Regions from separate parts of the Rhizobium sp. ZW T2_16 genome, predicted to be linked through region 2. Evidence: riboswitches for the same ligand, from Rfam matches in the RefSeq annotation. Region 2 holds a riboswitch; each other region holds the start of a gene.

Region 1 (9,648 bases), on a different contig from region 2:
CGACTGCACTCGATACCGGCGTCCCGATCCTTGCGATGATGGGTGACAGCCATGCAGCCCTTTATGGCCATCGCGTCCGCGCGCCGGGCCTTGTCAAGGCAACCTATGGAACCGGATCGTCGCTGATGACGCTGACGCCCGGACGGGTGTTGTCGAAAAACGGCCTTTCCAGCACGATCGCATGGAGCGACCGGAACGGCATCGCCTATGCGCTGGAAGGCAATATCACCGTTTCCGCGCAAGCTGCCGCCTTTGCCGCCGAGATGCTTGGCCTGCTGGATGCAAAGGCCCTGTCCGCTCTTGCCCAGAGCGTTCCGGATGCCGCCGGGGTTGTCTTCGTTCCGGCTCTTGCCGGGTTGGGTGCACCGCATTGGAACGACAATGTTTCGGGCACGATTTCCGGCATGACGCTGGCGACGACCCGCGCTCATCTGGCGCGCGCTACGCTCGATGCCATCGTCCTGCAGATAGCGGACGTCTTTACCGCCATGGAAAAGGATCTCGGGGCAAGGCTTGATGGCTTGCTGGCCGATGGCGGTGCGTCCTCGAACGATTTCCTGATGCAGATGCAGGCAGATGTTCTGGATCGGCCGGTCGCGAGGAGCGGTCAGGCTGAGGTCGGGGCGATCGGAGTCGCGATGATGGCGCTGCTCAGCCTTTATGGGGATACGCCAGGCACCGATGAAACCCGGAGCGAGTTTCTGCCACAGGCCGATGCCGACGGTTGGCGGCTGGAAGCAATGCGCGGCTGGCAGGCTCTTCTGACGAGGTTGATTGCGCATTAGGGTGGCGAAAACCAACCCTGTCCGGAGCTGGCAGCGCTTCATTGCTGAAGTGTTGTTATGGCAGGTCGGCTTGGCAGAAGATCGCATAGGGATGTCGCTGGATGTTTCGACTACTTCCGCGAGTGGCTTTCAAATGAAAGCAACTTGGTTATGAAATCAAACAAATCGGATGAATTCGAAAACATTTGACATGAAACGAAAATGACTTGATAGTCTTCGATGAGGACTTCAAGCGATCTTTGGGAGGAGATCTTATGAAAACGTTCGCAAGGCTTTTGGCTGCCTCTGCACTGGCAACGGTGGCGACGGCAGCGCATGCAGAGGATCTGACCGTCTGGACGATCAGCTATTCTGCGGAATCGCAGGTGAAGGCGCTTCAGACTGCGGCCGAGAATTTTGAAAAATCCCATCCCGGTGTAAACGTCGAAATCGTCATGCGCGGCGTCGACGAGCACAAGACCGCCCTGCGCGTCGCCGCCGGATCAGACAGAGGGCCGGATGTCTATATGAGCTGGGCAGGCCTCGGGCTTGGCGGCGAATATGTCAAGGCAGGCCTCAGCAAGGACATTACCGCCGATTACGCCAAATACGGCTGGAACGACCGCCTGACGGGCCCGTCCCTGGCATTTTCCAAGAGCTACGGTTCCGGCCAGCACGGCGTGCCTTTCCGCTTCTCCGGCGAGGGCCTGTATTACAACAAGGCGATGTTCGAAAAGGCGGGCATCACCCAGGAGCCGAAGACCTATGACGAGCTGGTCGAGGCTGCAAAGAAGCTGAAGGCAGCCGGTATTCCGGCCTTCACTTTCGGTGGCTCGGTCAACTGGCACCTGATGCGCCTGATGGACGAAATTCTCGAAACCACCTGCGGTGCGGATGTCCATGACCAGCTGAAATCGATGAAGGCGGACTGGAGCAAGACGGAATGCGCCACCAAGGCCTTTGCCGAGATGAAGATGTGGGGACAGAACTATATCCTGTCGCCGTTCATGGGCGTCGACCAGAAGCAGTCCTTCACCCTGTTCCTGGCAAAGCGCGCTGCGATGATGCTCGAAGGTGACTGGCTCGTCTCGCAGATCAAGGAAGGCGGCAACGTCGACGACTACGACGTTTTCCCGTTCCCCAACGGCACCGGTCGCCTCTATGGCTTCGCCGAATATTTCTACATTTCGTCGAAGACCACCAAGGCGGATCTCGCCGCCGAGTTCATCAACTCGTTCACCTCGACCGAATTCCAGACGCAGATTGCCGGCACGTTCGGTGCGCTGTCCGTCAACAAGGAAGTGAAGCTCAAGGACAATGCGTCGGCCATGCACAAGGAGTGGACGCAGATATTCGCTGACGCGAAGGGCACGTTCGTCAACGGCGACCAGGCATTCCCGCTCGATGTGACGACAGAATACTTCCGCGTCATCAACGATGTCGCGGCAGCAAGGATCGAGCCTCAGGCGGCAGCGGCTGCAATGCAAACGTTTATCGGCAACCGCAAGAAGTAAATCAGGCTTGTGCCTGATCTCTCCGCGGCGTCTTCGCCGCGGAGACTGTCGACCTGCGTTGCAGGTCAGGACTCGGGATAAACGGGTTTCCAATGTTCAATTCGAAAATCATGCAGTCCTCACGGGCGCAAGCCCTGATGCTTATCGGCCCGGCGCTGGCGGTTTATGCCACCTTCGCCATCTGGCCGATGATCGAAGTCGTGTTCCTGAGCTTCCAGCACTGGAACGGCCTCGATCCGCACAGGGAATGGGTGGGGCTTGAGAATTACCGCTACATTTTGACGAATGACGCGGTGTTCTGGGTTGCCCTGCGCAACACCATCACCTGGACCGTTCTTGCCGTCATTTTCCCGCCCACGATCGGCCTGCTGCTGGCGCTCGGCCTCAATCAGCAACTCTTTGGTCGGGTACCGATGCGCGCCGTCTATTATTTGCCGGTCATCATCGCACCGATCGCGGTCGCGACGATCTGGCGATGGATGTATGACCCGTTCTTCGGCCTGTTCAATCAGGTCCTCACCAGTCTGGGCCTGCAGTCGCTGATCAGCGACTGGCTGGGTGACCGCGAGATCGCTCTGTATTCGATGTTCGTCGCTTATACCTGGCAGTATGTCGGCTTTTCCATGGTGCTTTTCCTCGCCGGCCTGCAGAGCGTCGATCGTTCGCTTGTCGAGGCCGCACGCATCGATGGTGCGAGCCGCTGGCAGGTTTTCCGGCATGTGACGCTGCCGGCGCTGCGGGTAACGTTGGCGATCGTCCTCGTCCTGTCGACCATTTCCTCCCTCAAGGCCTTCGATATCGTCTACGGCATGACCGGTGGTGGCCCGGCCCAGTCGACACAGATGCTGGCTCTATGGGCCTTCATGCAGTCGATGCAGATCTTCGATTTCGGCAGAGGCTCGGCGATTTCGGTCATCCTGCTTCTGGTCACGCTGACCATTGTAGTTCCCTACCTGCGCTGGTCGCAACGTGATGAAGGAGCAGGCGAATGACTGCTATAGCACCCCGCCAGGAAGACGACGCCTTGCTGCTCAAGCCGCGCCGGGACCCTTTTCTGATCATCCTCTGGATAATCCTCGTCACCTTTGCGCTGGTCTGGATTGCGCCCGTCGTTCTGATCGCATTCACGGCGCTCAAGTCGAATGCCGAGGTTATGGCAACAAGCGCTTTCACGCCGCCGGAAGCCATCGCCTGGAACAACTTTTCCGGCGCCTGGGCGCGCGGCAATTTCGAGACGACGTTCAAGAACAGCGTCATCATCACCGTCATCAAGGTGCCGCTCGGCCTGATGTTTTCGGCGATGGCCGCCTATGCTCTGGCAAGGATCAGGCTGCGTTTCGGCAAACTGCTGCTTTTGTTCTTCCTCTTCGGTGCGATGATCCCGTTCCAGGTCATGCTGGCGCCGATCTTCACCCTGGTGAACGGTTTCGGCCTGATCGATACCTATCCCGGCGTCATCCTGCCTTATCTGGCCTTCGGCGTACCCTATCAGGTCTTCATTCTGCACGGCTTCTTCAAGGCGGTGCCGAAGGAGTTGTCGGAAGCGGCGCTGATCGACGGGGCCTCGCATGTCACGGTTTTTCGCCGGATATTCCTGCCGATCTCGCTGCCGGTGCTGGCTGCGCTTCTGATCCTCGATTTCGTTTCCACCTGGAACGAATTCGCCATGGCGCTGGTGCTGCTGCAGGACCGTCACATGTGGACCCTGCCGCTCGGCCTGATGTCCTTCCAGGGGCAGTTCTCGACCGATTACGGCCAGCTGAATGCGGCGATCGCGATGACCGTGTTCCCCGCCATCCTCGTTTACATGATCTTCCAGAGATACTTCGTCAGCGGACTGACTTCAGGTGCGGTCAAGGGCTGAAAATCCAATCATATTCAGGAGTTAGAAATGTCAGAAAAAGTGAGCCGCTGGGATGTCTTCGAGTTTTCCGCCAAGGGTCCCGCAGGCGGCAATCCCTATCTCGACGTCAGTTTCGCCGCGACGTTTTCGCTCGGCAATCGCGACGTAACGGTTCCCGGTTTCTATGATGGTGACGGCGTCTACAAGGTACGCTTCTGCCCGGCCACCGAGGGTGCCTGGCGCTTCGTAACGACCGCCAGCGACAAGGCGCTGGCAGGCCTGAACGGCTCGTTGACCGTTGGTCCGGCCAAGTCGGGCGTTCACGGCCCGGTGCGGGTGCGCAACCAGTTTCATTTCGCCTATGCCGACGGCAAGCCATACCTGCCCTTCGGCACGACCTGCTATGCCTGGACGCACCAGACGGTCGAGCTGCAGGAGCAGACCTTCAGGACGCTCGAGACGGCGCCGTTCAACAAGATCCGCATGGGCGTATTCCCGAAAGACTATATCTACAACACCAACGAGCCGCTCTTCGACGTCTATGAGAAGCGCGCCGATGGCAGCCATGACATGGACAGGCCGAATTTCGAATGCTTCCGGCATTTCGAAAACCAGATCGGCCGTCTGATGGAAATGGGGATCGAGGCCGATATCATCCTCTTCCATCCCTATGACCGCTGGGGCTATTGCACGATGACGGAGGAGCAGGATTTCCGATATCTCCGTTATATCGTCGCGCGTATCGCCGCCTACCGAAATGTCTGGTGGTCGCTCGCCAACGAATACGACTTCCTTCTCGATACGAAGCCGATGGAGCGCTGGGACCGCTTCTTCCAGATCATCGAGGAAGGCGATCCGCTGCGCCATCCGAAGTCGATCCACAATGGCGATGTGGACAAGAATTACGATCACCGCAAACCTTGGGTGGATCACGTCTGCATCCAGAACTGGGACGTCAAGAAGACGCTCGACTGGCGCGCCGCCTATGGCAAGCCTGTCGTCAACGACGAGCCCGAATACGAAGGCAATATCCCGAAGGAATGGGGCAATATCGATGGCCACGAACTGGTTCATCGCTACTGGCTGACGCTTTGCCGTGGCGGCTATATCGGTCACGGCGAAACATTCCTCGATGCCAATGACGAACTCTGGTGGGCAAAGGGCGGCGTGCTTCATGGCGAGGCATCGGCGCGTATCGACTTCCTCCGCAAGATCTTCGAGGAGGATGCCGTCAATGGCCTGACCCCCATGCTGGAACGGGGCACGACCTACAAGCGGGTATCCGCGGCTCAGGATGGCGACGTCCGTTACATCTATTTCGGCGAGCATCAGCCGGTCGAATGGGCGCTCGGCCTGCCGGAAGAAGATGGCGACTGGGAAATCGATCTCATCGATGTCTGGAACATGAGCATCACGCCGCTGGAGAAGGGGCCGCTGCCGAAGGTTCACCCGCAGCGCATTACCGGTGGTTCTCATATCACCAACCAGTTTGCCGCCGCGTTCGGGCTGACGCTGCCGGGCCGGCCATATCTTGCTGTGCGCATACGCCCACGCAAGACGCATTAGAGAGGTATCATCATGGCGACGGTTCAAGTCTCCGATCTGCGCAAGAGCTTTGGTGCGCTCGAAGTGGTCAAGGGTGTTACGATCGACATCCGGGATGGGGAATTCCTCATCCTGGTTGGCCCGTCAGGCTGCGGCAAGTCGACCCTTCTCAGAATGATCGCCGGCCTCGAGGACATATCCGCAGGGCGTATCGATATCGGCGGGCGTGTGGTCAACACGCTGTCGCCGAAGGAACGGAACATCGCCATGGTGTTCCAGAACTACGCGCTCTATCCGCAGATGACGGTCGCCCAGAACATGGGCTTCTCGCTGGAAATCTCCGGCATGAAAAAGGCCGAGATCGACAAGAAGGTTGCGGAAGCATCCGAAATTCTCGGACTGACCCCGCTCCTGCAGCGCAAGCCGTCGCAATTGTCCGGCGGCCAGCGCCAGCGCGTCGCCATGGGCCGCGCGATCGTTCGCGATCCCGACGTCTTCCTGTTCGACGAACCGCTTTCCAACCTCGATGCCAAGCTGCGTGTGCAGATGCGCGCCGAGATCAAGGCGCTTCACCAGAGACTGGCGTCGACCATCGTCTATGTCACCCACGACCAGGTCGAGGCGATGACCATGGCCGATCGAATCGTCGTCATGCGCGGCGGCTGCGTCGAACAGATCGGCACCCCGCTGGAGCTGTACGACCGTCCGGATAACATGTTCGTGGCCGGCTTCCTCGGATCGCCTTCAATGAATTTTCTGCGCGGCAAGATCGAGGGCCAGTCCCTTCTTATTCCGGGCGGAGAGCGACTGGCGCTGCCATCGCTGCCGAAGGGTGGAAGCAGTGGTGACGTCGTGGTTGGCATCCGTCCGCAAGGCTTTGCCGTAGGCACGCAGGATGGCGCCAAGGCGACGATCAAGGTGGTTGAGCCGACCGGCGCAGACACGCATGTTCTGGCCGATGTCGGCGGCACGGAAGTCACCTGTGTCGTCAACGACCGGGTGGATTTTGCGCCCGGTGAGGAGATCCGTCTGTCGATCAGTTCCGCCAAAGTCCACTTCTTCGATCCCGCGAGTGAAGTGCGGCTCGATTGAGGTAAAGCCGACTGCGAGCCCGCGAGATTGAGCCCTCCGATTTCCCGCGGTGCTTGCATCACCTACTTGACCCGCTAGCTCGCCTGTCATAGCCTCATCGCATTCACCAGGGGTGTCCCGTCAAGGGGCTGAGATTCTGCTATCGCGCGCAGTGACCCGTTGAACCTGATCCAGTTCATACTGGCGTAGGGACGGTGCAAAACGCTGCGATAATTCTCAAATCCGTAAACCGGATTCCGTGATCGGCGTTCTTCCATCTTTCCGGCTCTAGGACTGGGTCTCCAACCTTGAAACTTGGAGCCTCACGATGAATATTGCCGCCAAAAATCAAAGCCCGACCGTTACCTCGGGCGCATTTCCGGCTTCCACCAAGATCCATGTTGCGGGCAGGGAATATCCCGATCTCCGCGTGCCGATGCGCGAGATCGCGCTTCACCCGACATCCGGCGAGCCGCCAGTCCTAGTCTATGACAGTTCCGGCCCCTATACCGATCCTGCCCATATCGTCGCGATCGACCAAGGCCTTCCGCGCCTGCGCGAAAACTGGGTTCTTTCTCGCGGCGATGTCGCCCGATACGAGGGGCGGCACGTCAAGCCGGAGGATAACGGTTTTGCCACCGGCGAGCGGCTGACGCCCGAGTTCCCCATCCGCAACATGCCGCTCAAGGCGAATGCAGGCCGGGCCGTCACCCAGCTCGCCTATGCCCGCGCAGGCATCATCACGCCCGAAATGGAATTCATCGCCATCCGCGAAAACATCGGCCGGCAGGCTGCGAAGGAAGCCCTGACGCGGGATGGCGAAAGTTTCGGTGCGCATATCCCGGATTACATCACGCCGGAATTCGTACGCCACGAAGTTGCGGAAGGCCGCGCCGTCATTCCGGCAAATATCAACCACCCCGAAAGCGAACCGATGATCATCGGCCGCAATTTTCTGGTGAAGATCAACGCCAATATCGGCAATTCCGCCGTCACCTCGTCGATGGCGGAAGAGGTGGAAAAGATGGTCTGGGCGATCCGCTGGGGCGCCGATACGGTCATGGATCTTTCGACCGGCCGCAACATTCACAATATCCGCGAATGGATCATCCGCAATTCACCGGTGCCGATCGGCACGGTGCCGCTCTATCAGGCGCTGGAAAAGGTCAACGGCATTGCCGAGGATCTCACCTGGGAGGTCTATCGCGATACGCTGATCGAGCAGGCCGAGCAGGGCGTCGATTATTTCACCATCCATGCCGGCGTGCGGCTTTCCTATATCCACCTCACCGTCAATCGCGTCACCGGCATCGTTTCGCGGGGCGGGTCGATCATGGCCAAGTGGTGTCTGCATCATCACCGCGAGAGTTTTCTCTACGAGCATTTCGACGAGATCTGCGACATCGCCCGCGCCTATGACGTGACCTTTTCGCTGGGCGACGGCCTGCGTCCCGGCTCGATTGCCGATGCCAATGATGCCGCGCAGTTCGCCGAACTGGAGACACTCGGAGAACTAACGAAAATCGCCTGGGAAAAGGATTGCCAGGTGATGATCGAAGGCCCCGGCCATGTGCCGATGCACAAGATCAAGGAGAACATGGACAAGCAGCTGAAGACCTGCGGCGAGGCGCCGTTCTATACTCTCGGTCCGCTTACCACCGATATCGCGCCCGGCTACGATCACATCACCTCCGCCATCGGGGCTGCGATGATCGGTTGGTTCGGCACCGCCATGCTCTGCTACGTCACGCCGAAGGAACATCTGGGCCTGCCGGATCGCGATGACGTCAAGACCGGTGTGATCACCTACAAGATAGCAGCCCATGCCGCCGATCTGGCAAAAGGCCATCCGGGGGCGCAGCTGCGCGACGATGCCCTGTCGCGCGCCCGTTTCGAGTTCCGCTGGGAGGACCAGTTCAATCTGTCGCTCGACCCGGATACGGCGCGGAATTTCCACGACGAGACGCTTCCCAAGGACGCACACAAGGTGGCGCATTTCTGCTCCATGTGCGGGCCGAAATTCTGCTCGATGCGGATCTCACACGATATCCGCGCCGAGGCGCAGAAGGAGGGGCTTGAGGCGATGGCGGCGAAATATCGCGATGGTGGTGATCTCTACATGCCGGTGGAAAACCCATTGGCAAATGCCGGGAGTGAGGCCTGATGTCTCTGTTTCTCGTCAAAGGGGCCGGCGTTGCCGGCCTCACGGTGGCTTATGAACTTCTCAGGCGCGGCGAAGATGTCGATATCGTCGATTATCAGGATACGATCGGGCAGGGCGCATCGCATTTCGCCGGCGGCATGCTGGCGCCCTATTGCGAGCGTGAGGCGGCGGAAGAGATCGTGCTGACACTCGGGCTCGATGCCGCCGATTGGTGGGACAGGGCGGTGCCGGGTGCGGTCATTCGCAACGGCACGCTGGTCGTGGCGCAGCCGCGTGACTTGGCCGATCTCACTCGGTTTGCTTCGCGCACACGCGGTCATGTCTGGCTTGGCAGAGACGAAATCGCCGATCTGGAACCGTCGCTTGTCGGCCGGTTCGACAAGGCGCTGTTCTTCGAAGGTGAGGCGCATCTCGATCCGCGCCGGGCATTGGCAGGGCTGGCAAAGGCGATCCGCAACCATGGCGGACAGTTTCACCTCGGCTGGGGACCGCCGCCCAGGAAAAACTATACCGCCGTTCTCGATTGCACCGGCCCGGCAGCCATTCCCCATATTCCGGGCCTACGCGGCGTGCGAGGCGAAATGCTTTATCTGGAGACCCCCGATGTGGCTCTATCGCGTCCGGTCCGGATGCTGCACCCGCGCCATCCGATCTATGTCGTGCCACGCGACGATCACCGCTTCATGGTCGGTGCAACGATGATCGAGACGGAGGATGACGGGCCGATTTCGGCGCGCTCGCTGATGG
Region 2 (9,648 bases):
ATCGATGCTGACGATCGTAACCGTTCGCGGATGTTTGCCATCCATCTCGAAGCTCTGCAGGAGAGATGGCTCGGCGGAAACGACTGCCCTGCCGTTGACGCGCATTGTGGTGGTCGAACCGGGAATAAGGAACATCAGGGCGACACGAGGATCGCGAACGATGTTGATAAGCGAATCGACACGGTTGTTGCCGCGCCAATCCGGCAGCAGCAGCGTATTTTCATCCTCGACCCTGACAACACCGCCAATATCGCCGCGCGGCGAACAATCGAGACCTTCCGGGCCCACCGTCGCAAGCGCTACGAACGGAGAGAGCTCGATCATGTGCCGATATTCCGACGTCAATTTTGTCGTCACCTTGGCAGTCGACGCTTCGCTCGAAGCGCCATAGATCGCTTTTAATTCCTCGATCGAGCGGATGATCATGGTTTCGTCATTCACGTTGCAGCCTCCTGCGCGGCGGCCTGTTCTGCCGCGCGTTGCTCTCTTTGCCGTCCCGTTCTTGCGGCAATGACATCGGCGGGACGTGCGTTGCCCTTGATCAGCGAGCGACCGGCATAGATGCCACCGATCTGCTCTAGTGCGAAACGCTCGCGATCGGTCTCGCGAAATTCCTCGATGATCTGGGCTGCAAGTTCTTCCTCCTCGCCAAGCACGCTCAGCACTTCGCTGCCGAAATTCAGCGCCGATTCGTAGGTCTCCCGAATCTGGTAGTCGACGCCAGCTTTCAAGAGATCTATCGCGTGGCCGCGGTCATAGGCACGGGCAAGCAGCGGCACCATGGGAAATTCATCCTTGACGATCTCGGCTACCTTGATGGCCGCTTCCTTGTCGTCAATGCAGATGAGGATCGCCTTTGCGGTCGCTGCCCCCGCAGCGTGGAGAATTTCCGGGCGGGAGCCGTCCCCGTAAAAGACCTTGAAGCCGAAATCACCGATATCCCGGATGAATTCGGCATCCTTGTCGATGATCGACAGCGTATAACCGCGCGCCAGCACCGGCTGGCTGACGATCTGGCCGAAACGGCCGAAACCGATCATCAGCACAGTGCCCGCAATATCTTCCGGCGCGTCAAGCCCGCTTGTGTCGACCTGCGGCTTGGGTGCAATTCGGACATAAACAGCCACGACAAGCGGTGTGACCACCATGGACAACACGATCGTTGCGGTCAGCACTGCATTCGTCTCTGCGTCGAAAATGCCGGCCGATGTCGCAGCGGCATAGAGCACGAATGCGAATTCACCGCCCTGCGCCATCAGGATCGCACGGCCGACACTTTCCGGATGAGGCGTACCGAGAAGGCGGGCAACACCATAGATTACCAGTGCCTTTACGATCATGTAGGCGATCACGGCAAGAACGACATGCTGCCAGTTCGCGGCGATGACTGCGAGATCAACCGCCATGCCGACGCCCAGGAAGAACAGGCCGAGCAATATCCCCCGGAAAGGTTCGATATCGGCTTCAAGCTGATGCCGGAAAGAGGATTCGGACAGGAGAACGCCAGCAAGGAAGGCGCCCATAGCCATGGAAAGTCCGGCGAAATCCATCAGCAGCGCTGACCCCAGCACCACCAGCAGGGCGGCTGCCGTCATAACTTCACGGGCACCGGAATTGGCCAACAACCGGAAAAAGGGGTTGAGAAGATAACGTCCCGCAAGAACGAGAGCCACCAGCGCGGCAAAACCGATAGCAACAGACTGGAAACGTTCCATGATGGATACGGTCTCACCGTGCGAAGCAAGGAGCGCGACAATCGCCAGCAAGGGTACAATGGCCAAATCCTCGAAGAGCAGGATCGAGACGATATGCTGGCCTTTCGGTGTATGCAGATGATTGCGCTCTTGCAGCATCTGCATGACGATTGCCGTCGATGTCAGGACGAAACCTGTCCCTGCCACGAAGGCAACGGGAGCCGTCTGGCCAAACCCCATTCCAATCGCCATCAGCGCCACAATACAGGCGCAAACCTGAAGTGCGCCCAGGCCGAATATATCCTTGCGCATGCTCCATAGGCGCGAGGGCTGCATTTCCAGCCCAATGATGAAGAGGAACATGACCACGCCGAGTTCGGCAATGTGGAGGATGGCTTGTGGATCGGAGACCAGCTTCAGGCCGAATGGGCCGACAACCAGGCCTGCCGCCAGATAACCGAGAACCGAGCCAAGCCCTATACGCTTGAACAGCGGCGCGGCGATAACGCCTGCGCCCAAAAGCGCCACGACCTGTACCAGTTCACCTGCATTCGATTCTGCCGCCACCCGCTTTTCCCCTTGCTTATCCTGTTAACGCGCTCGCGCGCCGTCTCGGCTCAGGCCCTTAGCAGCCAGTTCCTCTTCGTATTGTCGAAAAAGATCGTCACCGTCCGTTCCCAACTCGCGCAGATAACGCCAGGTGAAAATTCCACTGTCGTGTCCGTCGTCGAAAGCAATACGCACGGCATAATTTCCGGCCGCAACCAAATTTCGGATCGCCACCATACGCTTGCCGGGAACCGTCACCTTTTGGCCCGGGCCATGGCCTTGAACCTCGGCCGAGGGTGAGAGAACGCGCAGCCGCTCGGCGGGCAGCGCAAAACGCGCTCCATCGTCGAATGTCACCGTCAACGTCCGCTTGTCTTCGGCCACGCGCAGTTCGGTGGGCCAGCTGTCGTTCGAAACCTCGGTCATATCCGCTCTTCCAATTTCACCCGCTCAGGATTATGGATTTCATCAATTCGCCGCAACCCTGTGCGTCGCGCCGTTTTGATCAAAGTGCCATCCGCTTTGTCGGTATAAAGCTTGACGTCATCGATGATGACCACCAGATTCCGGCAATCAGGAGTATATTGACTTGAATTCCATCGTTACCCCACCATTGTTCGGCAATCCAGCATCGGCCCAGGCGCCGATGATCGATCCGTTTGGTCGTGCGGTGACTTATCTTCGTGTGTCAGTGACGGATCGCTGCGATTTCCGCTGTACCTATTGCATGGCAGAAAACATGACTTTTCTGCCGAAGAAGGACCTGCTGACGCTCGAAGAGCTGGAACGTCTCTGTTCCGCCTTCATCGCGAAGGGTGTTCGCAAATTGAGACTCACAGGCGGCGAACCGCTTGTGCGCAAGAACATCATGTTCCTGGTCGAGGCGCTTGGAAAACAAATCGATGCAGGAAGGCTCGATGAGCTGACGCTGACGACCAATGGTTCGCAGCTTGCCCGTTATGCGCAAGAGCTTCATGACAACGGTGTGCGCCGCATCAATGTTTCGCTCGACACGCTCGACGAAGCGAAATTCAAGGCTATCACCCGCTGGGGCAATTTCCGTCAGGTCATGAACGGTATTGATGCTGCCCAGAAAGCCGGGATCAAGATCAAGCTCAATGCCGTGGCGCTGAAGGATTTCAATGAGCATGAAATCCCGGAAATGATCCGTTTCGCACATGGCCGGGACATGGACCTGACGCTGATCGAGACCATGCCGATGGGCGAGATCGAAGAGGACCGCACTGACCGCTATCTCCCCCTGTCGCAGGTTCGGGCAAGCCTAGAAGAGCAGTTCACTCTTTCCGAAATTCCTTACAAGACAGGCGGTCCCGCCCGTTATGTCGAGGTAAAGGAAACAAATGGACGATTAGGCTTCATCACGCCGATGACGCATAATTTCTGCGAAAGCTGCAACCGCGTACGCCTCACCTGCACCGGCACGCTCTACATGTGTCTCGGCCAGAACGACGCCGCGGACCTGCGTTCCGCCTTGCGCGGCTCCGACGATGATGATTACCTCGCCAATGCTATCGATGAGGCGATCACCCGCAAGCCGAAAGGCCATGACTTCATCATCGACCGCACTCACAAACGCCCCGCCGTCGCGCGACACATGAGCGTCACCGGCGGGTGACCTCATTCTCCCACAGCTCGACGAAATGATTGACCGGCCCGTGTCCGCTGCCGACGGATAACGTGTCGGCAGCGTTTATAGCCTTGGCCAGATAAGCTTTCGCCCACTTCACCGCCTCCACCATGGACCGTCCCTTGGCAAGTTCGGCGGCAACGGCGCTCGACAGGGTGCAGCCGGTGCCATGGGTATTCCTCGTCGTCGTGCGCGGCCCTTCAAACCAGGTCACGCCACCACTATCCGCCAGTACATCTGGGCTGTCATCGCTGGCGAGATGGCCTCCCTTGATCAGCACGGCACCCGGTCCTTGCTGTAGCAGACCCATCGCCTGGTTGGCCATTTCCGCCCGTGTCTTAGCCTCATTCTCGCCCAGCAGGACTGCAGCTTCGGGAAGGTTCGGCGTGATGACGGAAGCAAGCGGCAGCAGCCGGTCGATAACCGCTTGACCGGCATCGGAGGCAAGAAGTGGAGCGCCACCCTTTGCGACCATCACCGGATCAAGCACGATCGGAATACCCATCGCATGGGTCTCAAGCAATTCTGCAACGGTGCGCGCAATCTGCGCATTGGCGATCATGCCAATCTTTACCGCATCGACCGTTATGTCGGCAAAAATCGCCTCGATCTGGGCACGAACGAACTCCGGAGGCAACGCGTGAATGGCGGTCACGCCCTGCGTATTCTGGGCCGTCAACGCCGTCAGCACTGCCATGCCATAAGTGCCGCGGGCGGAAAATGCCTTGAGGTCCGCCTGTATGCCGGCGCCGCCGGATGGATCGGAGCCGGCAATCGACAAGACATTGCGAATCATCATTTCTTCACCTCCGCAATTTTATCGGCGATCAATCTTGTGGCAGCTTGGGGATCGGGCGATCCGCATATGGCGGATACGACCGCGAGACCCGTTGCCCCTGCGCGAAAGATTTCTTCGACATCTTGAATCTTGACGCCGCCGATCGCGACTGCGGGTATCGGGGATGCCGCCACGATCCGCGCAAGGCCTTTAAAACCGATCGGCTGCTTGTGATCCGGCTTCGTGCCGGTCGCGAAGACCGGACCGACGCCGACATAATCAACCACCGCCGGATCAACCCGTCGCGCCAGATCTTCCGTCTCTACGGAGAGACCAAGGATTAGCCTATCGCCAACACGCTTTCGAACCTCCGTCGCATTCATGTCTTCCTGCCCGACATGAATACCATCTGCACCGATCGCGAGCGCGGCCTCCACATCATCGTTGACAATCAGCGACACGCCGGCCCCTGAAAGGGCAGCTTTCAGCTGCAGGCCCGTCGCGATCATCTCTGCGGTCGTTGCCTGCTTGTCGCGCAACTGCACCATCGTTGCCCCGCCCAGCACGGCAAGTCGCGCCGTCTCGACCATGCCGATCACGCGACAAAGATCCGGGTCCAGCACCAGATAAAGGGAAAGGTCGAACTGCTTCATGCCGGTATCACCCGCGCTACGGCATCAACGGCATCCGGCGTCACTTCCGCAAGCAGATCGAGGAAACGCACGGCAAAGGACCCCGGCGCATGAGCGTCCCGTCCCGCCAGTTCGCCAGCTGCAGCAAACAAGGCAAGCGCCGCAAGCGTTGCCTCAAACGGCTTGTCCGGCACGGTTGCTGCAAAACCGCCGATGACACAGGTCAACGAGCAACCGAGCGCCGTCACTTTCGGCATCAGCGCAGATCCACCGAGAACATGAACGGCACGATGACCGTCGGTGACGAAATCCCGTTCCCCGGTCACGGCGACGACACAGCCATGACGAATGGCAAGAGCGCGGGCAGCAGCCTGCGCAGAAGCCACGCTGTCACCCGAATCCACCCCCTGCCCCGATGCATGCTCGCCGGCAAGCGTAATGATTTCGGAAGCGTTGCCGCGGATTACCGTCGGCCTGTGCTCCAGAAGCGCTGAAACGGCGGCACGCCGATAGGCGGTCGCGAAATGCGCGACCGGATCGAGTACCCAGGGTTTTCCCGCTTCGCTTGCAGCCTCGGCGGCCTGCTTCATGCCGTCGAAAAAGTCCGGCGAGATGGTCCCTATATTGACGGTCAGTGCCGCCGCTATGCCCGCGAATTCCGCCGCCTCTTCCGGGCTGTGCACCATTGCAGGAGATGCGCCCGCAGCCAGCATCACGTTGGCGGCAATGTTCATCGCGACGAAATTGGTGATGTTCTGCACCAATGGATTTTTCTGCCGCATCGCTGCCAGCAATGCGCCGGGTTTCAATGATTGAGCGGAATCGTCTGCCATCTGCGCCTCCTTTTGAGGCGGAGGTCGACGTGGGGATACGACGTCAAGAACGAAGACCCGAACGACTCCCTCCGCCAGCATGATCTGGTTCAGGTTCAAAGGGTACTTCTCAGCCCGGCTTTCGCCGGACGCCCCTGTCATGATCAACAACTACCGGATGATGATCCGCGATTCCAGCCTTTTTACGCAAATGCGGCGAGATGCGGGCTTAGCCTTAGCCTCGAAAGCCGCCGTCGTGTCTGGCGGCGGCTTTTGAAGTTTCACGAGATTCTGGGCATCTGCCTTCACGTCATGCGGCGCTGCTACGGTGCAAACGCGGCTGAGGCTCCTGGTAATAGGTCCCGCTGCTGTCGCTGGTCCTGAAGCGGCCGATCTTCTGGGTCAGATCCTCCACCCGGTGACGCAGGCCACGTATTTCGGCATTGTTCTCCTCGACCATGGCGGCATTCTGCTGGGTTATCAGTTCGACGTCGTTGACAGCCTGCGTGACCTGCGTGATGCCAGTCGACTGCTCTGCGGCAGCCGAGGAAATCTGTGCCACCAGTTTTCGAACATCGGTGACGTGAGCAATGATCCTGGAGAGTGCTTCGCCGGTTTCCTCGACGAGCTGCACGCCGCTTTCGACCTGCGTTGCACTTGCCGAAATCAACTGCTTGATCTCGCGAGCCGCACCCGCGCAGCGCTGGGCCAGTTCGCGGACCTCCTGGGCGACAACAGCAAAACCGCGGCCTGCTTCACCAGCGCGAGCAGCCTCGACGCCGGCATTCAGCGCCAGGAGGTTCGTCTGAAAGGCGATCTCGTCAATGACGCCGATGATCTGGCTGATCTTGTCGGAGGAGCGGCTGATCTCGCCCATGGCATTGACTGCGCGTGCCACGACCTCGCCTGAGCGGACGGCGAACTCTTCGGTCTCGTTGACCGATTGAGACGTCTGACGGGCATTGGTAGCGGTGCTACGCACAACATCGCTCAAGTGGCGCAAAGCCCGAGAGCTTTCCTCCAGCGCGGCCGCCTGCTGTTCCGTGCGTTTCGCCAGATCGTCGGCGGAGGCGGAAAGATTGGCCGTACCGCCATTGATCTCCTGCGCCGCAAAACCGACTTCGGACAAAGTCGCACGGAGAGCATCGACAGCCTGATTATAGGTTCTGGCCATCATGACGAAATCTGCCGGGAGATTTTCGTCCATCCCCGTTGCCAGATCGCCCTCGGCCAGATTGCCGAGCACGCCCGAGAGCGCGGTCAACGCATGCTGCTGATCGGCCGCGATGCGGGCACGTTCGCCGGCACGCTGTTCTGCTTCCGCCGAGGAGAGCTCCCGGGCGGCGGCGGCTTCCTGCTCCAGCCGAACATTTTCTCTCGCAGCGTCGCGGAATACCGTAACGGAACGAACCATGTCACCGATCTCATCGCCACGCTCGCGGCCTTCGATCGAAACTTCGAGGTCGCCGTCGGCAAGACGCTTCATCACTTCGGTCACCCGGCGCAGAGGGCCGCGCAATGTCTCGACCAGCATCAGGCCGCCAGCGATCGCCAATATCGTACCGACCACCATGGCGACGACCGAAAGGTTTGCCGACCGTTCGCTATCTTCCTTGCCGACTTCCTGAGCCTGGGCAACGAAATTCTTCAGCCCGGCCATTGCGCCGGTCAGAGTGGCCGTGGCTTCCGCCCTCTTCTTCTGCCAGTCGGAAGCGATCACGATCAGCTTTGTCGATCCGGCGTCGAGCGATGCGAGAAGCGGCTCCAGCTTCACAGCAAAGCCAGCCATGGTGAAGTTGGTCTTGGCAAGTTCAGAAACACGCGCCGAGACGGTACGCAAACCCGCCGTCGATTCAAGAAGCGGCTTCTGCGAAGCCTCGCTCATCGTACCGCTCATCCGCTCGACAAGCAGTTTGAGCTCATCGATCCTGCGCAGCGAATCCTCTGTCTGGGCAAGCAGCTCACGCTGGACGGCCACATCACCTTCAAGACCGACAAACCGTTCAGCCGCCGTTACGGCCCGGCTGTTGGACAGATTATCCAAATCTCGCTGTATCGGCATGAGTGCACTTGTTCCGACACGCACCGCCTGCGCCTTGTCGGCGATCGGGGCGTCGCCGGCAATGGTCGCTTTCAAGCTGGCGGCGGCCTGTCGCGCCGGATCGAAAGCCTTGCCCGCCTTTTCCGATACGAGAGTGCTGATCTTTGCGAATTCCTCTTCCAATGGGCCGAGGTAGAGCTTGGCCGTATTGATGGCCGCATCGTCGCTTTCGGCACGACGCATTGCTTCACGCAAGTCCGAGACCCTGCCCGAAATGGCGTTATAGGCATAGGCTTCCAGCAACATGCCCTTGGCAAATTTCTCCTTGCCGGCGCTCTGCTTGCGCAGGCTGCCCACCTGCGCTTCCACTTCCGTGCCGAGCGTATCGATTTCCGTCACGGCGCTGGCCATCTGCGCATCCGTTTCGTCCCGCAGCAGCTTGACGGCCCACAGCGCATCGACATGACTGCGCATTGCCGAGGCGAGCCCCATAACCGGTGCAACCCGTGACCGATCCCCTTCGCTTGTCAGAAGTCCCTCAAGCACACCGACGCCCTGTTCCTGGGCATCGATATCGGCTCTTAGTGCCGAAAGCGTCTTTTCATTCGGCGTAGCGGAATATTCCTGCAAGCTCGACTGAAGGCGCTCGAAATCGCCGATGTTCTCAATCGTGGCGCGGGTCACGGTCATATGGCCATTCAGAGTATTGGCCGTGTAATATCCGGCAAGGCCCACGCCCGCGATCAGCAGAACGAGAGGAACAACGAACAGAAGAACCTTGGTTACAATTTTCCGGCTTTGCAAAAGTCGATCGATAAACAATTTTTTCCCCGTCATTAGCTGCGCTGAAGGCACGATTGCATGTGTGCACAACGGAGCGATTCCAGCCTCATGCGGGAACATCTGCACACGATGGCCACTTTCGGTTGAGCAACCGTTAATGGCAGCCGGCGACATTTGCGCGCGGAAAAATCAGATGGAAATCTGCTGGCAGCAAACTTGCCGATCACGTAAAGACGGGACGCAAAGGGTGGAGGAATCGGGATGGCATTGTCGGATAACACGCGCGGTGCGCTGCTCATGGCGACCGCGATGGCGGTGTTTTCCTGCAATGACGCGATGGTCAAGGCATTGACGCACGACCTCAGCATTCCGCAGATCATGGCAGTACGTGGGGTTCTGACAACCATACTCGTATTTGCGGTCTCCATTCTCCTGCGCGCCAAATTCTCGCTACGCGCCTTCACCCATCCGCTGGTGCTTTTGCGCACCGCCTGCGAACTCGGCGGAACTTTGTCCTTCTTTAACGCGCTTGCCAGGATCGATTTCGCTTCGGCTTCCTCGATCATGCAGTCGCTGCCGCTTGCGGTTACGCTCGGGGCTGCGCTTCTGTTTCACGAACCGGTCGGCTGGCGGCGCTGGAGCGCCATCATCGTCGGCTTCCTGGGTGTGCTGCTGATCATCCAGCCGGGACCTGAAGGCTTTTCCAGCGAC
Region 3 (9,648 bases), on a different contig from region 2:
CATAGACATCGGAAATGGCGTTGGTGGCGGCGATGCGGCCAAAATCGTAGGGGTCGTCCACCATCGGCATGAAGAAGTCTGTGGTGGCAATCACGCATGTATTGTCGTCGATCTGCCAGACAGCGGCGTCGTCTGACATCTCGTTTCCGACCAGAAGTTGTGCAAACGGCTGCGCGGCCGGCTGGCCTGCCAGCAATTTCTGCAGGACGGCGGGCGCAAGCTTGCAGCCGCAACCGCCGCCATGGGCAAGCTCGGTCAGACGAGGAGACGACATATCCATAGTATTCCTCCTTCGGATCGTGCCGTGATCATGGTTCGCGTGGCACGGGTTATGGAGGTGATAACGCCTTGATAACCGCGCGTCTATCACGTTAGGCCGATGTCATAGTTCAATCACTGAGTGGTGAGAGGGCCGGGTGTGGGCGGGGCGAGACAGCCGGCATCCGGTTTCCCGACAGGATTGTTCTTACAGCACGCTTCATTCGCTATGATGATCGTAACGATTCTGGGATCGGTAAATAGCATGCGCTACAATTTCGCAGATCTGCCGTTGCATCGGCTGATGGAGCCGGTCTGCCGGGCGACTGCCGCGATCACGCGTCTTGATGAACGTGTCTTTCGATCGACGGTAGGGCAAGGTTGGATCGAACGTTCGCATTTCGTCGATTCGGTCGCGTCGCTCTGGATCGATGGCGAGCTTGTACATCTGGAAGATCTGGTGTTGCACGATGCGGCGATGGGCATTCGCGCACCGACGCATGAGCTGACGATTGCGTACGATATCCTGCGCACCAGACGGCGCATTATCGAAAACGAGCCCGGTTGGGCTCTGAGCCGGGAAGGGCTCAGCCAATTGCGGGGAAAGGCGGCAGAGCTTCAGCCTGCCATTCCGATCGAGAGCCCGCTCGAAACCAAATCCGCCGAGCTGCGGGATGAAGAGGATCCGCTGGCGCACTATCTGGCGGAGATCGACGCAGTCGTCGCTCGAAGCGAGGCCGCACTGTTGCAGGTCATGAGGCCATCCGAGCCGACTTACCCGAAGGAACGGGCTGCACTTCTTTATGAGCCGGATTGGGACGAGGATGAGCGGCTTGCCGAATGGCAGGATGTGGTCGAAAGAAGTGCGAACCTGCCGCCGGTCCTCAGGGCCGTGCTTTTGCTGGATGCCTGGAACCAGTTGCAGGTGTTGCAGCACGCTCCATGGCTGGGTCGGTTGCTGGCCGCATCGCTTATGAGGAAGGAGGGTGTCACAACGGCGCATCTGGCGGCTTTCAATCTGGGGCTGAAACAGGTCGGGCGAGAACTGAGGACAAGTCCCAGGCAGGAGGTTCGTATTCTGGCCTTTCTCGAGGCGATCACCGAAGCCAGCCTGACAGGCTTGAAGGAACATGACCGCCTTGTGCTGGCGCAGCAGCAGATGCAGCACCGGATCGCCGGACGACGTCAGTCATCGAAACTGCCGCAACTTGTCGACCTCGTGTTATCCCGACCGATGGTGTCTTCGGGCATGATCGCAAAGTCTCTTTCGGTGACGCCGCAAGGCGCGCTGAAGATCGCTTCGGAATTGCATCTGAGAGAGCTGACGGGACGAGGACGGTTTCGTGCCTGGGGCATCATCTGATGCCATATCCTGTCTGCCGGAAGGCTGGCGGCCAAGGGCGTGGATCAAGGGCGCCGGTCAGCCGGCACCCTCGACACTTCGGTGTCATTTCAGAAAGTCGTTGGCGTAATAGCCCTTAAAATCCGGTTTCGCTTCGAGAGGCTTGCCGCCGGCGGCCTTAAGGATGCCGGCCTGATAGGCGTAAGCGCCGATCGCTTCGAATTTCGAAGGATCGATCGTGCCGATCACGCCCTCGGCGCTTTGCAGATATTTGCCGTCGATCAGCGCCTTGAGCGACGCGCGGATCAGGGCGCGATCGGTCAATGCATCCTTGTTGGCCGAAATCAGCAGGTCGGTCGCCTCGTCCGGATTTTCGATGGCGAACTTATAGCCCTTGCGGGTCGCCTGAAGGAAGGCTGCAGCCTCCTTGGGGTTGCCGTCCAGGAATTTGCGGCTGGAGCCGATCAGGGTCGTGTGCTCGTCCGGCACGCCATAATCGGCATAACGGAACGCGCCCTGCTTCAAGCCTTCGAGTTCAGCCTTTACGCCTTCCCAGGTATAGACTTCCAGCGTGAAATCGACGGCGCCGTTTTCCAGGGCTTGATAGGCGGACGTGCCGAGAGTGATCGTCTCGAATTCCCCCTTGCCGCCGTCATGGCGGATGATCGAGGATATCAGCGCATTTTCCCAGGCGGAGCCGAAACCGCCATAGGTCTTGCCATCGAGATCCTTCGGGCGGGTGATGTCGGAACGGCCTCCCTTGAGCACCAGGCGGCCCGTTTCGGTCTGCACGATGGCATAGGTGCCGACGAGATCGGCACCCGCCGTGCGTTGGGTAAGAAGGGCGATCGAGCCGAGAATGCCGAAGTCGGCCACGTGATTGGCAACCAGCGTTCCGGCCGAGGTGTCCGTGTAGGGGAGGATTTCGACGTTGATACCCTCGTCCTTGTAGAAGCCTTTATCGCGGGCGATGAAAAGGCCGATGTGATTGGTGTTCGGGGTCCAGTCGAGGGCGACCGTAACCTTTGACGCGGCCTGGGACCGGGCAGGCAGCGCCGGCAGGGCGAGGGTGGCGAGTGCCGCGAGCGTGGCGCGGCGGCTCAGCAGTAATTGGTTCATGGCAAGTGTCCTTCCTGATCATTGATCTGGGGAGAGAGAAGAAAATCGAGTATCGACGTTTCGATGGTTGCAGCCTCGGCACGGGCCGTGGAGTGGCTGAAGCGTGCACGCGGCAGGGGAACCGCGATCGTCTGCTCAACGCGTGCAGGGCGCGGCGACAGCAGGTGGATCCTGTCGGAAAGCATCACGGCCTCCCGTACATCATGGGTAATCAGGATGATCGTCCAGCGATGTCTGAGCCACATAGCCTCGAGCCAGATCTGCATCTGGTTGCGGGTGAGCGCATCCAGCGCCCCGAACGGCTCATCGAGCAGCAGGACCGGCTTTTCCTGAACGACGGTGCGCAGCAGTGCCGCGCGCTGGCGCATGCCGCCGGAGAGCGCTTGCGGGTAATGCTGCTCGAAGCCGCCGAGGCCGAATTCCTCAAACAATGGCGCGACACGCTTTCGCGCCTCTTTTCGCGGCATTCCCTGAACTTCGAGGCCAAGCATCGTGTTGTCGATGATCCGCCGCCAGGGCATGAGTGCATCGCGTTGTGGCATGAAGGCGAATGGTCGATCTGTCGGCAGAAGCGGCTTGCCGGCAAAGCGGATCTCGCCGCTGTCGGCATTCGCCGCGCCGGTGAGAAGCTTGAATATGGTCGATTTTCCCGCCCCCGAAGGCCCGAGGATCGAGACGAATTCGCCGGGCATGACATCCAGCGAGATATCGTGCAGCACATCGATATCACCGTAGCTCAGCGAAACCTTGTCGAGGCAAAGCAGCGGTTCGGTCATGGGCGTCGCCCCGCTCCACTGTCGATCCACGGTGCGGCCAGCCGCTGCACGGCCCAAGTGGCGCTGAACAGAAGCAGTGTCAGCAGCGAACTGACCAGCACGGCGGCGAGCACGAGGTCCGGCCGGAAATTGTTCTTCGCATTGAGCATGTAGATGCCGAGGCCTTTCGCCGCTCCCGCATATTCAGCGAAGATGGCCGCGACGACGGCATAGGTAATCGAGATGCGCAATCCGGCGAAGAAATAGGGGAGCGCTGAGGGCAGGCGGGCAAGCAGGAAGCGCTTCCAGCGGGATGCGCCCATCGAGACAAGCAGGTCTTCGACTTCGTTTTCGGTGGCGGCATACCCTTCGGCCAAGGCGACCAGCATCGGAAAGAAGGTGACGAGCGCCACGAGCAGGATTTTCGGCAAAAGGCCGAAACCGAACCACAGCACGACCAGCGGTGCGATTGCCACCAGCGGCAAAGTCTGGCTGGCGATGAAGATCGGAAAAAGCGCCCGCCGCATTAGGGTGGAGAAATCGATCGCCATTGATAGTAGGAACGCGAGAACCAGCGATAGCGAGAAGCCCAGCAGGGTGGCACGCAGCGTTGGCACGGTATTGGCCCACAGGGCGTCGCGATTGAGCCATGCCTGAAGAAGCACCTGGGATGGTGCGGGCAGCGTCGTCTCAGAAATGCCTGAGGAGCGGCAATAGATCTCCCATGCGAACAGCATACAGCTCGCGGCAACGAGAGCCGGCAAGGCCCGGAAGGCATGGGTGCGGAGCATAGGTCCGCGCATGGGCGAAGTGCTCGACGACATCGGCTTGTCCGTAAGGGCGTTAGATGGCGCTCGGGCTGTTGGCTGAAACGGTCAGATCAATCGTCACATGGCCCTGCGGTGGCCCGAAACGAACGAAGGCCTCTCCCATGGTTGCAAAAACCGGAGCGGCATCGCCACGCAGTTTCGTGCAGAAGTTTTTCGACTTGTCGAACACGCCTGACGACTTGATGAAATCGATGCAGCCATAGATCTCGTCCATGTGCTGGCCGATGCCGAGTGTGTAGAGAGAAAATTGCGCGGCAGTCGGCTGTCCGGCAAGCGGGATGGAGGAGACGGCAGTCAATGCCTGCGCCTTGCGCTCATCCAGCGGGGCGAGCGGCCCGGTCATCTCGGGAACATGGCAGATCGGATCGTCCGGCTCGCCGGGGCAGCCGCGCGACAGCGTTGCATGCATGACGCAATGCTTGCCGGATTTTGCGGCGGCAACGAAGAGATCGCGCATCGCGGCCATGACAATATCGGGCGTACCGACAAGAAGCGTCGAAATATCGTCGGTTTCGATCCTCAACTGATCCCGATAGGGATCAAGCGCGGACAAGGCACCGAGGATGACGTCGACGAAATCGTCGGACATCGGGTAAAGGGAAATCTGCGCGCCGGAAAACATCTTATACCTCGCTCCGCTGGCATTATCCAGATCAGCTTAAGGGTCCACGGTCATGACGACCGAATCTCAACCCCGGCAATACGGAGCACCCCTGTTCGGCCCCTGATAGATCAGATGATGCAGGACTTGCAAGAGGGCAGTGTTGAATGACCGTTTCAAGCGGAGTACGAGACGGGTATGAATTCGCTCCGGCCGGTGGAGCTCCGGAGTTACGTTTCCATGTCTGCCAGACCGCAACAGCGCCGAAAAAACGATCCCGAACGAACGAAGGCGGACATTCTCGATGCTGCGACCGAAGAGTTCGCGACACATGGTTTGGCCGGTGGCCGCATCGATGCGATCGCCGAGAAGACGCGCACGTCCAAGCGGATGATCTATTATTACTTCGGCGGCAAGGAAGATCTCTACCTCGCTGTGTTGGAACGTTCCTACAGACAGATCAGAACGCTGGAGGCGGATCTTCAGCTTGATGATCTTTCAGCCGAAGATGCATTGCGCGTGCTCATTTCCGAAACGTTTGACTATGACGAAGCGCATCCCGATTTCATCCGCCTCGTCAGCAGCGAGAACATCAATTGCGCCGCTCATATGCGCAGGTCGGAAACGCTTCTCGATCTGAACATATCAATCATCGAGATGTTGGAAAAAATCATCGACAGGGGCGGGCGAGATGGTGTTTTCCTGCGCCGCACGGATGCAATCGATGTTCACATGCTGATCAGCGCCTTCTGTTTCTTCCGTGTCTCCAATCGCTACACGTTCGGCGCGATTTTCAGGCGCGATCTTTCCGAGGAGGGGTTAATGGCGCGCCACAAGCAGATGATTTCGGATGCGGTCGTCAGCTATCTGAAAACGCCGGACGTGTCTTCCGGCGAAAGATGATCGATCAGCCTGTGGCATATCGGCCGCAGATAGTGTTGATACGCTGCCGGTGTAAGTCTTCGCGCATTGACTCACTTTCTGGTGACCGATAATTCCTGATTTATCAATCATATTTTTTGGCTTTGCGTTTGATGCTGCGAAGCCTCTGATTTTGCTCGCGTATGCTCAAGGAGCACTTTTATGTCTGGCTCTACCGTTTTCAATGCTTTCGCAAAAAAGACCGGCAATCGCGGTCGTTTTCTCGTGCTTTTGTCCAGCTGCGCCATTGTTCTGCCGCTGCAAGCTCTTGCTCAGAATGCCGAAGAGACCGATGCCGGCACGATGTTGAAGCCGATTATCCTGCAGGGCGATGGTTCGCCGGTCGGGCCCGATTCGACGATCGTTGCAAAAAAGCTCGCGCACGAGTTCGAAGACCGACACGCCGATCCTCGATTCAGCGGCAGCCGTTTCGGTCGTCACTGAGAAGGAACTTGAGGAGCGTGGCGTGAAGACGCTCGATGAAGCGCTTTCCTATACGCCGGGCGTGCTGACCGACGTCTATGGATCAGACAACCGATATGATCACTATCTGATCCGCGGGTTCTATTCGACTGGGCAGAGCACATTCCTCGATGGATTGCCGGTACGTAGTATCAATTTTACGGGCAGTCGCATGGAGCCGTATGGGATGCAGCGGATGGAGGTTTTGAAGGGCGCAAACTCGACGCTCTTTGGCATCTCGCAGCCCGGCGGCATCGTCAACGCCATCAGCAAGCGGCCGCAAGACTACAAGTTTGGTGAGGTCTACACGACCTTCGGCGAGGATCACATCGAAACGGGTACAGATTTCGGTGGTCCGATCGACCCGGATGGAGTCTGGTCCTATCGTCAGACCGCCAAGTGGCAGGACGCGAAGCAGGGTATTGATTACAGCCAGGATGACAGAGTTTATATTGCCCCGGCGCTGACCTTCAGTCCTTCTGCTGATACGGACTTCACGCTGCTGACCAGCTACAACAAGCGGAATGGCAGCACATCTCACAGCGTTCCCTATAGCCTGAGAGACGAAATCGATTCGGAAACCTATCTGGGTGAACCGGATTTCGACAATATGGACACGATTGAGCGAAACATCGGTTATGACTTTCGCCAGAATCTCGGAAATGGTTTGGAGTTCCGGCAGAATGCCCGCTACACCAATCTCGATCTGACTTATGAAGGCGTTTACGCGACCTCAGCCGATCCTGCGGCAGATCGCGGCGCGCTCGGTGTTTATGGAGAAGCCAAGCGCTTCGATATAGATAACCAGCTCCAATATGACGCGAGCTTCGGTCTTTTTGATAGCCGCACTCTCCTCGGTGTAAGTTATGAGCATGACAAGCTTCGGGAGCGTCGTCTTGATGGCGTACTGCCGGCGATCGATCCATTTGATCCGGTCTATTCTGGGGCGGGCAGTATCGGATTCTATCCTGCGTCAATAACCGAAGGCACTCAGGCGACGAAGAGCATCTATCTTCAGGAGGAGTTGACGTTCGACAAGCGTTGGATACTCACCCTCGGTGGGCGTTACGATCATGCCGATACTGATTCAGGCAGCGACAGTGCTGTTGACGAAGCCTTCACCCCACGGGCGGGACTGACATTCAAGGCGACGGATGAGCTCTCGTTCTATGGTAGCTACGTGGAATCTTTCCAGCCGATCGGCGCGAGCCGTTCTACGCTGGTGGGCGAGGCCAAAGCACAGGAAGGAACCCAGTACGAGATTGGTGCAAAATACCAGCCGCTGGGCACCGACATACTCTTTACGGCTGCGCTGTTTGATTTGACTCAAAAGAATGTCCTCCAGTATGGCTCCGCGCCAACTTATTTCCAGTATCAGATCGGCAAGATAAACGTCCGCGGTCTGGAATTAGAGGGTAAGGTCGCTCTTTCTGATACTCTAAACTTGACGGCTGGTTACTCCTATTGGGATGCAGAAATTGAGGAGGATCTTGTTGCTGCGAATGTCGGAAAGCGGCCGGCGCGCGTTCCAAAGAACATGGTCTCTCTCTGGGCTGACTATACGATCCCTGGAAACGGTATTCTCGGTGACTTGAGCCTTGCTCTCGGCATGCGTTACCTCGGCCCGACTTACGCCGACGATGCAAACACCATCGCATTGGCATCACGCACACTGTTCGATGCTGCCATCCGCTACAAGGTGAAGGACGACGTGACGCTTTCGATCAACGCGACGAACCTGTTCGACAAGGAATATGTCACACACGTAGACACTTCCAGCATGTCGGCCTTCTATGGCGATCGCCGCAAGGTTTTGGCGACGTTGAAATATACCTGGTAAATTGGCTCAAGTTCAGGCATTCCTCGGCGCGGTCGAGGGATGCCTTTATTTTTGCGATGTGATTTTGGTGTTGCTGCCAAAGGGGATGATCACGTCGCGGCAAATGATGATAGGAAGAGCGATGCGAAGGGTCGGTTTTGGCGAAGTTTCTGTGGACGCCATCAACGAGGTGAAACGCCGTGAGTTCCTGATCCGTATGGCCGCAGGCGTATCCGGAGCGGTTGCCATGAGCGCGGGTCTTCCCCCCTTCTTTTCTTCTGCCCGCACCGCATTTGCTGCCGGTGAGGAACTGCGTTTCGAACATGTTTATGGCGAGACCGTTCTGGCGAAGCCGGCGGAACGGGTGGTATCCTTGGGATACAACGTCCACGATGCGCTTCTGGCGCTTGATGTCGTGCCTGTCGGCATCCGGCAGTGGTTCGGCAATCAGCCTTACGGTGTATGGCCATGGGCGCAATCCCATCTCGGTGATGCCAAGCCCCAGCTGATTTCCGGCGAAGTCTCGATGGAAGTGGTGGCTAGCCTGCAGCCCGATCTGATTGTTGCTGTCGGGGCCGGCATATCTAAGGACGAATATGATGTCCTGTCGCAGATCGCGCCCGTGCTGATGCAGCCGAAGGGCAGGCCAGCTTATGGTACGACCTGGGATGAACTGACCCGGATGGTTGGCAAGGCCGTAGGTAAAACGGACCTTGCCGAACAACGCATTGCGGAGGTTGACGCGAAATTTCAGACGGTGCGTGCCGCGCATCCTGAATGGAGTGGAATGACCGCGGTATGCGCCTATAATTTTGGTGGAGAGACCGGAGCCTTCATCGGTTCCGATACCCGCGCGACGTTCCTGGCCGAGCTCGGTTTCAAGCCGACACAGAAGATCCAGTCGCTTTCCGAAACGCAGGGTTTCTATGCACGCCTGTCGCCTGAGGATTTGTCGCCGCTTGATGCGGACCTGCTGATCTGGGTGTCTACCACGGACAAGGTGCCCGATATTCAAGCACTGCCGCTGCGCAAGAGCCTTCGTGCTCATATTGAGGGGCGCGAGGTCTTTGCCGGTGAAGTGATGGCCGCGGCGTTGAGCTTCGGCAGCATCCTCTCTTTGCCCTATGCTCTCGATGGCTTGCAGGATGATATAGTTCTGGCGCTCGATGGCGACGCGAAAACGCCGGTTGCCTCAAGTACTGCGGCGGGGCTGGCGCCTTGAAGGCTGTTGTCGGGCTTGCGCTCCTGTTGTTCATTGCGATGGCATTGACGCTGGTCGTGGGAGTTCGTGATGCCGGGATTTCCGATCTCTGGAATGCGTTTTTTGCTTTCGACGCCAACGATCCCACGCATGCCGTGATCCGCTCCGTTCGTGTGCCTCGCCTTGTTGCCGGTCTTATCGCCGGTGCAGGTCTCGGAATGGCGGGCACGGTGATGCAGGCCGTAACACGCAATCCGCTGGCTGATCCCGGCCTGCTCGGTGTCAATGCCGGTGCCGCATTCGCGGTCGTTGTCGGGGCGCTGCTGACCGGTTATGCCGA

What was found. A riboswitch is a leader RNA that binds a small molecule or an ion and turns the genes downstream of it on or off. The one in region 2 is predicted to bind thiamine pyrophosphate.
Region 1: it holds a riboswitch for thiamine pyrophosphate, as region 2 does, so the genes downstream of both, thiC (phosphomethylpyrimidine synthase ThiC) here and thiM (hydroxyethylthiazole kinase) in region 2, are expected to answer to the same signal.
Region 3: it holds a riboswitch for thiamine pyrophosphate, as region 2 does, so the genes downstream of both, ACI3K0_RS16005 (YkoF family thiamine/hydroxymethylpyrimidine-binding protein) here and thiM (hydroxyethylthiazole kinase) in region 2, are expected to answer to the same signal.

Annotation. Positions count from the first base shown of each region.
Region 1 is NZ_JBJDRG010000005.1:77,473-87,120, forward strand. Features, by position in the region: gene ACI3K0_RS15130 (FGGY family carbohydrate kinase) at 1-785, shown strand, start outside; gene ACI3K0_RS15135 (ABC transporter substrate-binding protein) at 1,040-2,278, shown strand; gene ACI3K0_RS15140 (carbohydrate ABC transporter permease) at 2,371-3,270, shown strand; gene ACI3K0_RS15145 (carbohydrate ABC transporter permease) at 3,267-4,142, shown strand; gene ACI3K0_RS15150 (DUF5060 domain-containing protein) at 4,170-5,687, shown strand; gene ACI3K0_RS15155 (ABC transporter ATP-binding protein) at 5,700-6,758, shown strand; TPP riboswitch at 6,857-6,968, shown strand; gene thiC (phosphomethylpyrimidine synthase ThiC) at 7,066-8,901, shown strand; gene thiO (glycine oxidase ThiO) at 8,901-9,648, shown strand, end outside.
Region 2 is NZ_JBJDRG010000016.1:59,751-69,398, forward strand. Features, by position in the region: gene ACI3K0_RS24555 (pyridoxamine 5'-phosphate oxidase family protein) at 1-426, opposite strand, end outside; gene ACI3K0_RS24560 (monovalent cation:proton antiporter-2 (CPA2) family protein) at 438-2,261, opposite strand; gene ACI3K0_RS24565 (gamma-butyrobetaine hydroxylase-like domain-containing protein) at 2,286-2,669, opposite strand; gene ACI3K0_RS24570 (hypothetical protein) at 2,666-2,803, opposite strand; gene moaA (GTP 3',8-cyclase MoaA) at 2,890-3,879, shown strand; gene thiD (bifunctional hydroxymethylpyrimidine kinase/phosphomethylpyrimidine kinase) at 3,866-4,687, opposite strand; gene thiE (thiamine phosphate synthase) at 4,687-5,322, opposite strand; gene thiM (hydroxyethylthiazole kinase) at 5,319-6,134, opposite strand; TPP riboswitch at 6,184-6,280, opposite strand; gene ACI3K0_RS24595 (methyl-accepting chemotaxis protein) at 6,424-8,991, opposite strand; gene ACI3K0_RS24600 (DMT family transporter) at 9,199-9,648, shown strand, end outside.
Region 3 is NZ_JBJDRG010000005.1:268,806-278,453, forward strand. Features, by position in the region: gene selD (selenide, water dikinase SelD) at 1-280, opposite strand, end outside; gene ACI3K0_RS15985 (RHE_PE00001 family protein) at 524-1,621, shown strand; gene ACI3K0_RS15990 (ABC transporter substrate-binding protein) at 1,706-2,719, opposite strand; gene ACI3K0_RS15995 (ABC transporter ATP-binding protein) at 2,716-3,495, opposite strand; gene ACI3K0_RS16000 (ABC transporter permease) at 3,492-4,298, opposite strand; gene ACI3K0_RS16005 (YkoF family thiamine/hydroxymethylpyrimidine-binding protein) at 4,318-4,926, opposite strand; TPP riboswitch at 4,917-5,029, opposite strand; gene ACI3K0_RS16010 (TetR/AcrR family transcriptional regulator) at 5,146-5,808, shown strand; gene ACI3K0_RS16015 (hypothetical protein) at 5,989-6,270, shown strand; gene ACI3K0_RS16020 (TonB-dependent siderophore receptor) at 6,293-8,128, shown strand; gene ACI3K0_RS16025 (iron-siderophore ABC transporter substrate-binding protein) at 8,250-9,329, shown strand; gene ACI3K0_RS16030 (iron chelate uptake ABC transporter family permease subunit) at 9,326-9,648, shown strand, end outside.